3 regions of the Blastomonas sp. CCH1-A6 genome follow, and region 1 is predicted to be linked to each of the others. Evidence: riboswitches for the same ligand, from Rfam matches in the RefSeq annotation. Region 1 holds a riboswitch; each other region holds the start of a gene.

Region 1 (3,273 bases):
CTCGATCCTCGCAATCCGCGATGGGCGATTGCTTGCACACGGTCCGACGCACGAAGTCGTCACCGAAAGCCTACTCACCTCGCTCTATGACGTTCCGGTCCGGTTATCTCGTGACGGGGACGGCATTTCCGTCCGCTTTCTCAAGTCCGGGGTATCATCATGAACCAGATTTCCTTTGACGAACTGGCACGTCTCGCGTGCGACCCTGGCCATGGCTGGAGCATCGGCACATTCGGTGCGATCGGCGAATTCATTCGCGACGAGGATGAGCCGGCCACGGTTCAAAACGACCGCGACAATATCGAAATCGTGACCGCTCGCGGTGCCTTGCGGATCAGGCATTCGGATAGCTTTGAATGCCTTGCCTGGGATAGCCTGTCCTCTGATGGCGAAAGCTGGGGTCATGCAATGGCGCTCTGCGCGCCTCTGACTGGTTCGGTCGATCGGGCTGTCGTATCTTTGGGCGCCGATACCGACGCCATTCGCAGGGAAGACCAGTCGAGCCGCCTGTTCGACATGGGCGTTTGTAACGGCACCATAAGGATGTGCGCCCGCACTGACGACGAAGCGCTGATCGGGGCTCTCGAGGCTCTTGAAGGTCAGGACCTGCTGTCTTCGCCAACAGTCATGGCCGAGGTTCTGCGTGCGCAGCCCCACCGGGTCATGCTCTCGCCTGCCGGACGGATCGAAGTCTTCCAACCGATTCCGCCTCCGGATGGGAAATCGCCGGAAGGCCCGCACACCCATCTGCTTGCCAAGCTTATCGGGAAGGGTCGGCCACATGGCGCCAACGTCCCCATTCCGGATGGCTATCAGTCGATCCTGAACATTCACCCTCGCTCACCTTGGCGGAACGCACTGGGTGAACGGCACGATTTCGTGCCCGATACGGACACCGCCTTTTCACCTATGCTTGAACGCTTTGGCCTTGATCAGGATCGTGCCGTGGACGCACATATCCGCACCGCTGTGGCTGAAGGCGCAAACCCTGAATTCTTTGATTGGCCCGACACACGGCGGGGCCGAACGAAAGCCCGCATCGTCCTGCGCCGTCTTGCCGCTGCCGGTCACGAGCACGTGGGTCCCTGGCGCGTCTGGTTCGACCGCGCTCCCGTTGAAACCGATGAAACGGAACAGTGAGGTTGCGCCTGCAATTTCAGCGCGAACTTTGATTGGCATGATCGAAGTTTGGGTCTAGAGATATTCAATGATGATGCGGGTTTGCCCGTGCCATCGATGATCGCGCCGGTGCCCCCAACGGGGCTTAATCGGGAATGCGGTGCGGGAGCGTAGCTCCCAAATCCGCGGCTGTCCCTGCAACTGTAAGCGGATAGCGCGATGCACATTTTTCCTGCGCGTGCAGGAAAAGCCACTGGACCGCGCATGAACGCGCATCTGGGAAGGCGTGCATCAAGCTGTGACCCGCGAGCCAGGAGACCTGCCGGCGCTCTGGTCGCTCTTGCCCGGGTCCAGGGGATGGCCAAGGCACGGTACTCTTCCGTCTGAGCGACGAAGCTGTGCGGCTGGGGCTGCACGGCCGCGTGGTTTCGGGCGTCTGTCGCGCCAGCCCGTTGTCGCGCGCCGACCGGACCTGTCCGGCAAGCCCTGCCCGGTGTCGCTCTGGCGCGCGGAGGAACTGCCATGTCGGACCTGTCAAAGGTACCCGTCACGATCATCACCGGCTTTCTGGGTGCCGGTAAGACCACGCTGATCAGCCACCTGATCCGCAACGCTGGCGGACGCCGATTGGCTGTGGTCGTCAATGAATTCGGTACTCTGGGGGTGGATGGGGACATCCTACAATCCTGCGCCATTCCCGATTGCCCGGCGGAAAACATCGTCGAACTGGCCAACGGCTGCATCTGCTGCACCGTGGCGGACGATTTCATTCCCACCGTAGAGCGCCTGCTCGCGCTTGATCCGCGCCCTGACCATATCCTGATCGAGACATCAGGGCTGGCCCTGCCCAAGCCCTTGCTCAAGGCCTTCGACTGGCCGGCAATCCGCAGTCGCATCACGGTGGATGGCGTCCTTGCGCTGGCCGATGCCGAAGCGGTTGCTGCCGGACGGTTTGCCCCCGATCTTGCAGCGCTGGAGGCCCAGCGCGCCGCAGACCCGGGGATCGACCACGAAACCCCGCTGTCCGAAGTCTTCGAGGACCAGCTTGCCTGCGCCGATCTCGTTTTGCTGACCAAGGTTGATCTGGCCGGACCTGACGGAGTCGCTGCCGCAAGGGCAGCCATTGCGGCCGAAGCACCCCGCCCCGTGCCTGTGATCGAGATAGCCGAAGGGATTGTCGACCCTCGCGTGATCCTTGGACTTGGAGCTGCCGCCGAAGACGATATCGCTGCCCGGCCCTCGCATCACGACAATGAGGATGATCACGAGCACGACGATTTCGACAGCACCGTCATCGCGCTCGGCGAGATTGCCGATCCCGCCGATTTGGTGGCGCGTATCGAAACGCTCGCCCGCGACCATCGCATCCTGCGGGTAAAAGGCTACGCTGCCGTGACTGGCAAGCCCTTGCGCCTCTTGGTGCAGGCCGTCGGGTCGAGGGTTCGTCACCAGTACGACCGCCCATGGCGCCCCGATGAGCGGCGCCAGACCACCCTGGTCGCCATCGCCGAGCATGACGATATCGACGAGCCTGCCATTCGCGCGGTGCTGGCAGGCTAAGCTAGGCCGTGCACGTCATCTTTCGCGAAACGCATGGGATGGAGGAAACGGCCATCCCACAGGATCTGGGGCAGGAGCCTGCGGATCTTGTCGTCCTGTCCTTCTCGGACAGCGATCTTGGTGCGTTCGCGGAAGGCTGGCGCCAGGCGCAAGCGGCGGATCCGGCATTTCCTTCGTTGCGGCTCGCCAATCTTGCCGCGCTGATCCACCCTTTGTCGGTCGACACCTATATCGAAAAGACATTGGCCGGGGCAAAGGCCGTGCTGATCCGGCTGATCGGCGGCACGCCCTATTGGAGCTACGGCCTTCAACAGGTCGAGACCCTCGCCCGATCGCGCGGGATTGCGCTTGCTGTCCTGCCTGCCGATGGTCGGCCGGATTGGCACCTCGACAGTGTCTCCACGCTTCCTGCCGCCACGCTGGCCAAGCTTTGCCAGTTGTGTGACGAGGGCGGCGCGGCAGCGGCGCGCGCGGCCCTGGCCGCTCTCGCGCACGCCGCAGGGCTTGGCGTCAGCACTGTGACGCAATGCACGGCTTTGCCGGCAACTGGCGGATGGCACCCCTCCTGCGGGATCATCGATCCTGCCAGCTTCA
Region 2 (3,273 bases), on a different contig from region 1:
AATTTCCTCGACCTTGCCATCCTGACCGACGCGAAAGGCAACAAGCTGATCCTTGGTAGAGCGCAGCGACTGTGCCTGCGCCTTGCCGCGCCCTTCGGCCAGCGCCTCGGCAAAATTGCCGAACAGCACCGTCAGCCAAAGCCAGAAGACCAGCTGCCCCTCGAACAGCGGATCGCCGCTGCCGATGGCCAGATTGCGCACCATCACCACGGTGGCGACGGCAGCCACCACGGCAGTCGTGAACATCACGGGGTTGCGCACTAGCGTGCGCGGGTCGAGCTTGACGAAGGAATCGCGCAGGGCCGGCATGACCAGCTTGCGCTCGAACAGGGATGCGCGCTCCATCAGAAGCGCTCCGGGGTCATCAGGACGACGACGAGATAGACCAGCAGGCCGATGGCGACGACGCCGGCCAGCGCAAGATCGAAGGACATATGAGCTCCTTGTTTGGCGGAGCGTCAGGTGCGCCTCGGATGCGTGAAAATGCGCGGGGCAAAAGCCGCGAACGGCATGAAAAACGCATGAAAATCGCTTTGTTAACTCGGCACCGAGCGCGGGTTTCATGAGGATTTCATGTCGCAAGGCGTTGATCCACATGGATGTTTCACAAGGCCATGCGCCATCGGGCCGTCAGCAAGATGCTTCTTGCCCAGACGAGAATTGTCCCGCCGGACTCGTCGAGACTCATGCCCCGGGGCTGGCCAGAATGGCGGTCCCGGGGTGCCTTTTCGGCTCACCAGTGATCATGGCTTCGTCCACTCCGCCACAGCCTGTTGCTGAGGCTTCTGAGCTTCTATGCTCACCCTTTGAGCGGCACGACGAGTCCCGCAAACATGATCTCGGCGCGATCCGCGATGGCGGCGATGTCTTGATTGAGCCGTCCCGCCATGTCGCGAAACCGGCGCGCCAGCGCATTGTCCGGGACGATGCCCATCCCGACTTCATTGCTGACCAATATTATCGGCGATTTGGCCGCCAGAAGTGCATCCATCAGCTGCTTCGACACTGCGGGGAAATTCAGTTCGTTTAAAAGTATGTTGCTCGTCCAGAGCGTCAGGCAGTCGACAAGCAGCACGCGGCCTGGCGCGGCCTCGCGCGTGATCGCTTCTGGCAGGTCGATCGGGCATTCGACGGTGCGCCAGCGCGGTCCGCGATTCTGCCGGTGCCGCGCAATCCGGTCGGCCATCTCATCGTCAAAAGCCTGCGCCGTGGCCAGATAGACGAGCTTGCCCGACTGGCTCTCTGCCAGTGCCTGCGCCCGCGCGCTCTTGCCGGAGCGGGCACCGCCCAAGATGAATGTCAGCACCGCATCGACCCATTTCCCTTGCAAAGCGTTTTCACTCGCAATAATGCGGCTACGCGACAGGTTCCCAGAGATGGGATTAATAGGGAACGCGGAAGCAGGGATAAACCCCTGTAATCCGCGGCTGTCCCCGCAACTGTGACCGGATAGCGGTCGCCCTGATATGCCACTGGAGGCCTCGGCCTCCGGGAAGGCGGGGCGAATGCGATGACCCGGGAGCCAGGAGACCTGCCTGACGCAGTCGGTCCTTTGCGCGGACGGGGTGTTCAGCGTGATCGAGGTTCATCCTCGCGTGACGACATCGGTCGGGGTTCGCGCGCGGGTGACAAGCCAGCGACTGATCCGTCGTGCCATCGGCGCGTGTAACCCCTTGTTGTTTTGACAGGGGATAGCCATGCCTGATGCATTTTTGAAATACACCCTATCCACGCTTGCCGTCTGCGCCTGCGTGAGCACTCCCGCCTTCGCGCAGGACATTGCAGCGGGCGCCGGCGCGCGCGAGCCGGTCATCGTGGTGACCGCCAATCGCACGGCGCAATCGCTCGACAAGGTAGGCCAGTCGATCACCGTGCTCGACAGCGCGGAGATCGAGCGTCGGCAGACCCAGGCCGTTGCCGACATCCTACGCACCGTGCCGGGCGTCACCATCGTGCGCAACGGCGGCATCGGCACGTCGACATCGGTCTCGATCCGCGGTGCGGAAAGCGACCAGACCGTGGCTCTGGTCGATGGCATCAAGCTCAACGACCCCTCGTCGCCCGGCGGCGGCTTCAATTTCGGCAACCTGCTGGTCGGCAATATCGATCGGATCGAGGTATTGCGCGGCCCGTCCTCGGTGTTGTGGGGCAGCCAGGCGATCGGTGGCGTCGTCAACATGATCACGCGCCAGCCGACCGAGCAGCTCAGTGTCAACCTGCGTGGCGAATATGGCTATCGCGATACCGGCCAGCTGGTCGGCAATGTGTCGGGCAAGGCAGGGCCGCTATCGGCCAGTATCGGCGCGGGCTATTTCCGCACCGACGGTATTTCGGCCTTCAGCGAGGCGCGCGGCGGCACCGAGAAGGACGGTTACCGCAATTACGGCGCGAACGGCAATTTCAACCTGGCGCTGACCGACTGGCTGTCGGTCGATGCGCGCGGCTGGTATTCCGAAGGCCGGGTCAATATCGACGGCTTTCCGCCGCCCAGCTTTGCCTTTGGCGACGTGAACGAGGAATCGCGCACCCGCGAGTTCGTTGGCTATACCGGGATCAACGCGGCATTGTTCGACGGACGCTTCCGCAACCGGCTGGGCTATGCCTATACCGATACGCGGCGGCGCAGCATCGCGCTCGACGGCGTGCCGAGCGAGACCTTTGCCGGCCATGGCCGCAACGAGCGCATCGAATATCAGGGCATTTTCGACATTGCCGAGGGATGGCAGCTGACCGGCGGGCTCGAGCGCGAGACCTCGCGCTTTTCGAGCAGCAGCTTCGGCGCGGTGCCCTCGATCGGCCGCGCCAGGATCGACAGCGTCTACGCGCAGCTCGTCGCCAGCCCGGTCCGGAGCCTGACGCTGACCGGCGGCGTCAGGCATGACGATCACAACCGGTTCGGCGGCGCGACGACGCTGGGGGCCAGCGGCGTCTACGCGATTGCGGCGACCGGCACCACGCTGCGCGCCAGCTATGCCGAAGGGTTCAAGGCACCCTCGCTGTTCCAGCTGCAGAGCGATTTCGGTAACCGGCTGCTGAGTCCAGAGCGCTCGAAGGGGTGGGATGCCGGCATCACGCAGGATCTGGTCGAGGGACGGCTTCAGGCCAGCGCCACCTATTTCCGCCGCGATTCCGACGATCTGATCATCTTCATCTCGTGCCCGCTGCCGCGCACCGGCATCTGCGCCGGGCGTCCTTCGGGCACCTATGACAATGTGTCCAAGGCGCGCGCCGAAGGGGTCGAGATTGGCCTGATGATGCAGCCGGTCGATGCGC
Region 3 (3,273 bases), on a different contig from region 1:
CATGGAGAGCATGACCAACGCGCCCTATTTGCTCACCAAGCATCGCGGCGGCGCGCGGATCGGCCATGACCGGGTCATGGACCATATGTTCCTCGATGGCCTGGAAGACGCCTATGAGCCCGGCCGCGCAATGGGCAGCTTTGCCGAGGAAACCGCAGGCGAATATCAGTTCACCCGCCAGGACCAGGACGATTACGCGATCGCCTCGCTTACCCGCGCGCAGAAGGCGCAGAGCAGCGGCGGGTTTGACCGCGAGATCGTCCCCGTCGAGATCACCGGCCGCAAGGGCACCGAGACGATCGACAAGGACGAACAGCCGCTCAAGGGCGACGCGTCGAAGATCCCGAGCCTGAAACCGGCCTTCGCCAAGGACGGCACGATCACGGCGGCCAATGCCTCGTCGATCTCCGACGGTGCGGCTGCTCTGGTGCTGACCCGCCAGAGCGTCGCCGACAGGCTTGGCCTCAAGCCCGTCGCGCGGATCGTGTCGCACGCGGCACATGCCCACGCGCCGGCGCGCTTCACCACCGCGCCGGTCGATGCCAGCCGCAAGGCGCTGGAGAAGGCGGGCTGGAGCGTCGACGATGTCGATCTGTTCGAGGTCAACGAGGCGTTCGCCTGCGTGTCGATGATCGCAATGCGCGACCTCGGCATTCCGCACGACAAGATCAACGTGCATGGCGGCGCGACCGCGCTGGGCCATCCGATCGGCGCGAGCGGTGCGCGAATCATCGCAACGCTGGTTTCTGCCCTGCAGACGCATGGCGGCAAGCGCGGCCTGGCATCGCTCTGCATCGGTGGCGGCGAGGCGACGGCGGTTGCGGTCGAGCTGATCTGATCCCCTGAAGCCCGGCCTGTCAGTAGGGCAGGCCGGGGCTTTTGTAAGGCCGGATTGACAAGCCTGCCCAAATCCAGCAATTGCGCATCCAGATGGTTCCTCCCTTAGCCGGGAGGCGAAGAGGGAAGCCGGTGCAAATCCGGTGCTGTGCCCGCAACTGTCAGTCGGGAGCCGACGGCCAATATGTCACTGGGAGCGATCCCGGGAAGACGGCCCGAGGCGATGATCGACGAGCCAGGAGACCTGCCATCGCGTCGTTCATCCGGGGGCCGGGTCCAGCCTGTTCGGATGGGAAAGTTTTTTCCTTCGTAACGACATGCCACAGGCCATAGTCGCGTCCGGAAGCGATCCCGGCGGGCCTTGATGTCGTTCATCTGCCCTTCCGCTTCGGCGGCGGCTGGGGCTGAGGGAAAACCGTGTCCAAATTCATCCGCAGTTTCACCGTGTCCGCGCTTGCTCTGGCAGTGGCCACGCCGCTCCATGCGCAGTCCGCCAGCGACGACCAGGACGACGATATCGTCGTCTCCGCCAGTCGCATCGTCCAGAAGCGCAGCGAAACCGGCCAGTCGATCACCGTGGTCGACAAGGCAGAACTAGATCGTCGCCAGACCCAGGTGCTGAGCGACGTGCTGCAGACGCTGCCCGGCATCAGCGTTGCGCGCAACGGCGGCCCCGGCGGCACGACCAGCGTGTTCATCCGCGGCGGCGACAGCTCGCAGACGCTGGTGCTGGTCGATGGCGTGCGCATCAACGATCCGTCTTCGCCTTCGGGGGCGTTCGATTTCAGCTCGATCCTCACCGGCAATATCGGATCGGTCGAGGTGCTGCGCGGACCCAATTCGGTGATCTGGGGCAGCCAGGCGATCGGCGGCGTCATCAACATTACCACGATCGAACCGAGCGAGGGGCTGCAGGCCAGTGCGCGCGGCGAATATGGCTATCGTGACACCGGCCAGCTGGTCGCCAGCGTCTCGGGCAAGACCGGCATCGTTTCGGGCAGCCTTGGCGCAAGCTATTTCCGCACCGATGGCATTTCCGCCTGGGATGAGCGCCGTGGGGCGACCGAAAAGGACGGGTTCGAGAACCTGACCTTGAGCGGCAAGCTGCGCGTCGCCTTCAGCGATGCGATCAGCCTCGATCTGCGCGGCTTCTATACCGATGGTGAAACCGAATTCGACAACCCGCCTGCCGATACGCTGCCGGTGACCGACAACCGCCAGTTCGTGGGCTATGCGGGGCTTAATGTCGCGCTATTCGACGGCCGGTTGCGCAATCGCTTTGCCTATACCCGGACCGACATCAAGCGCATCACCACCGATCCCACCCCCGGATCGTTCAACCCCGCACGCGCCAAGGGCACGCTCGACCGGTTCGAATATCAGGGCGTTGCTGATGTTGCCGATGCGCTGACCCTGGTGTTCGGCGTGGAGCACGAACAGAGCGAGGCGAGCACCTTCTTCCCCTCGTTCAACACCGCGCCCGATGTCAGTGACGTGCACATGACGAGCTATTACGGCCAGGCCATCGTGCGTCCGGTGCAGGGGTTGACCGTCACCGGCGGCGTACGCGTCGACGACCAGCAGGTGTTCGGCAGCAAGACCAGCCTTGGCGGCAATATCGCCTATACGCCCAATGACGGCGAAACCGTGATCCGCGCGACCTATGCGGAGGGTTTCCGCGCGCCTGCGCTGAGCGAGCAACTCGCCGCGTTCGGCAATCCGAACCTGCGCCCCGAAACCGCGCGCAGCTATGACGCGGGAATCGAACAGTCGCTAATCGACGGCAAGCTGCGCGCGCAGGCGACCTGGTTCCGCCGCAACACGCAGGACCTGATCGTCTTCTCCTCCGCAACCTTCAGCCTGGAGAATATCGCGGCCGCGCGCGCACAGGGCGTGGAGCTTGGCCTGTGGATGCAGCCGGTGACCAATTTCACCGTGCAGGCACAGTACAGCCTGGTCGATACCGAGAACCGCTCGCGCGAAGCGGACTTTTCGGGCCGGGTCAATTTCGGAAACCGGCTCGCGCGGCGCGCCAAGGACAGCGCCTCGGTGCTGGTCGACTGGAAGTCGCCCTGGGGTCCGGCGCTGGGCGCGACCTTCCTGATGGTCGGTGACACGTTCGACGATGTCGCCAACACCATCCGGCTCGACAGCTATGTCCGCGTCGACCTGCGCGCGAGCTGGAGCATCTCGGACAATCTGGAAGTCTATGGCCGGGTCGAAAACCTGTTTGACGAGGCCTATCAGACCGCGTTCAACTATGGCGTGCCCGGACGTGCGGGCTATGCGGGGGTCAGGTTGAAGATGTGATGTCAAGGGTTGTCGCCCCTATCTCCGTTTGTCCCGAGCGTGTCGAGGGACCTTGCACAACTGAGGCACGCACGTCCCTCGACTTCGCTCGGGACAAACGGTGGGGGGTGAGCGCTTTGTTGCTCG

What was found. Region 1 has a riboswitch for cobalamin ahead of cobW (cobalamin biosynthesis protein CobW). Riboswitches for the same ligand answer to the same signal wherever they lie in the genome.
Region 2: linked by a shared signal. The riboswitch ahead of AX735_RS18220 (TonB-dependent receptor plug domain-containing protein) and the one ahead of cobW (cobalamin biosynthesis protein CobW) in region 1 are both predicted to bind cobalamin.
Region 3: linked by a shared signal. The riboswitch ahead of AX735_RS21360 (TonB-dependent receptor domain-containing protein) and the one ahead of cobW (cobalamin biosynthesis protein CobW) in region 1 are both predicted to bind cobalamin.

What each region holds. Positions count from the first base shown of each region.
Region 1 is NZ_LSIS01000058.1:21,214-24,486, reverse strand. Features, by position in the region: gene AX735_RS02415 (ABC transporter ATP-binding protein) at 1-163, shown strand, start outside; gene AX735_RS02410 (DUF6925 family protein) at 160-1,140, shown strand; cobalamin riboswitch at 1,230-1,460, shown strand; gene cobW (cobalamin biosynthesis protein CobW) at 1,642-2,679, shown strand; gene cobN (cobaltochelatase subunit CobN) at 2,688-3,273, shown strand, end outside.
Region 2 is NZ_LSIS01000398.1:5,055-8,327, reverse strand. Features, by position in the region: gene kdpB (potassium-transporting ATPase subunit KdpB) at 1-345, opposite strand, end outside; gene kdpF (K(+)-transporting ATPase subunit F) at 345-434, opposite strand; gene cobU (bifunctional adenosylcobinamide kinase/adenosylcobinamide-phosphate guanylyltransferase) at 800-1,306, opposite strand; cobalamin riboswitch at 1,348-1,553, shown strand; gene AX735_RS18220 (TonB-dependent receptor plug domain-containing protein) at 1,698-3,273, shown strand, end outside.
Region 3 is NZ_LSIS01000479.1:4,745-8,017, reverse strand. Features, by position in the region: gene AX735_RS21365 (thiolase family protein) at 1-838, shown strand, start outside; cobalamin riboswitch at 915-1,103, shown strand; gene AX735_RS21360 (TonB-dependent receptor domain-containing protein) at 1,255-3,147, shown strand; gene AX735_RS21355 (ABC transporter substrate-binding protein) at 3,255-3,273, shown strand, end outside.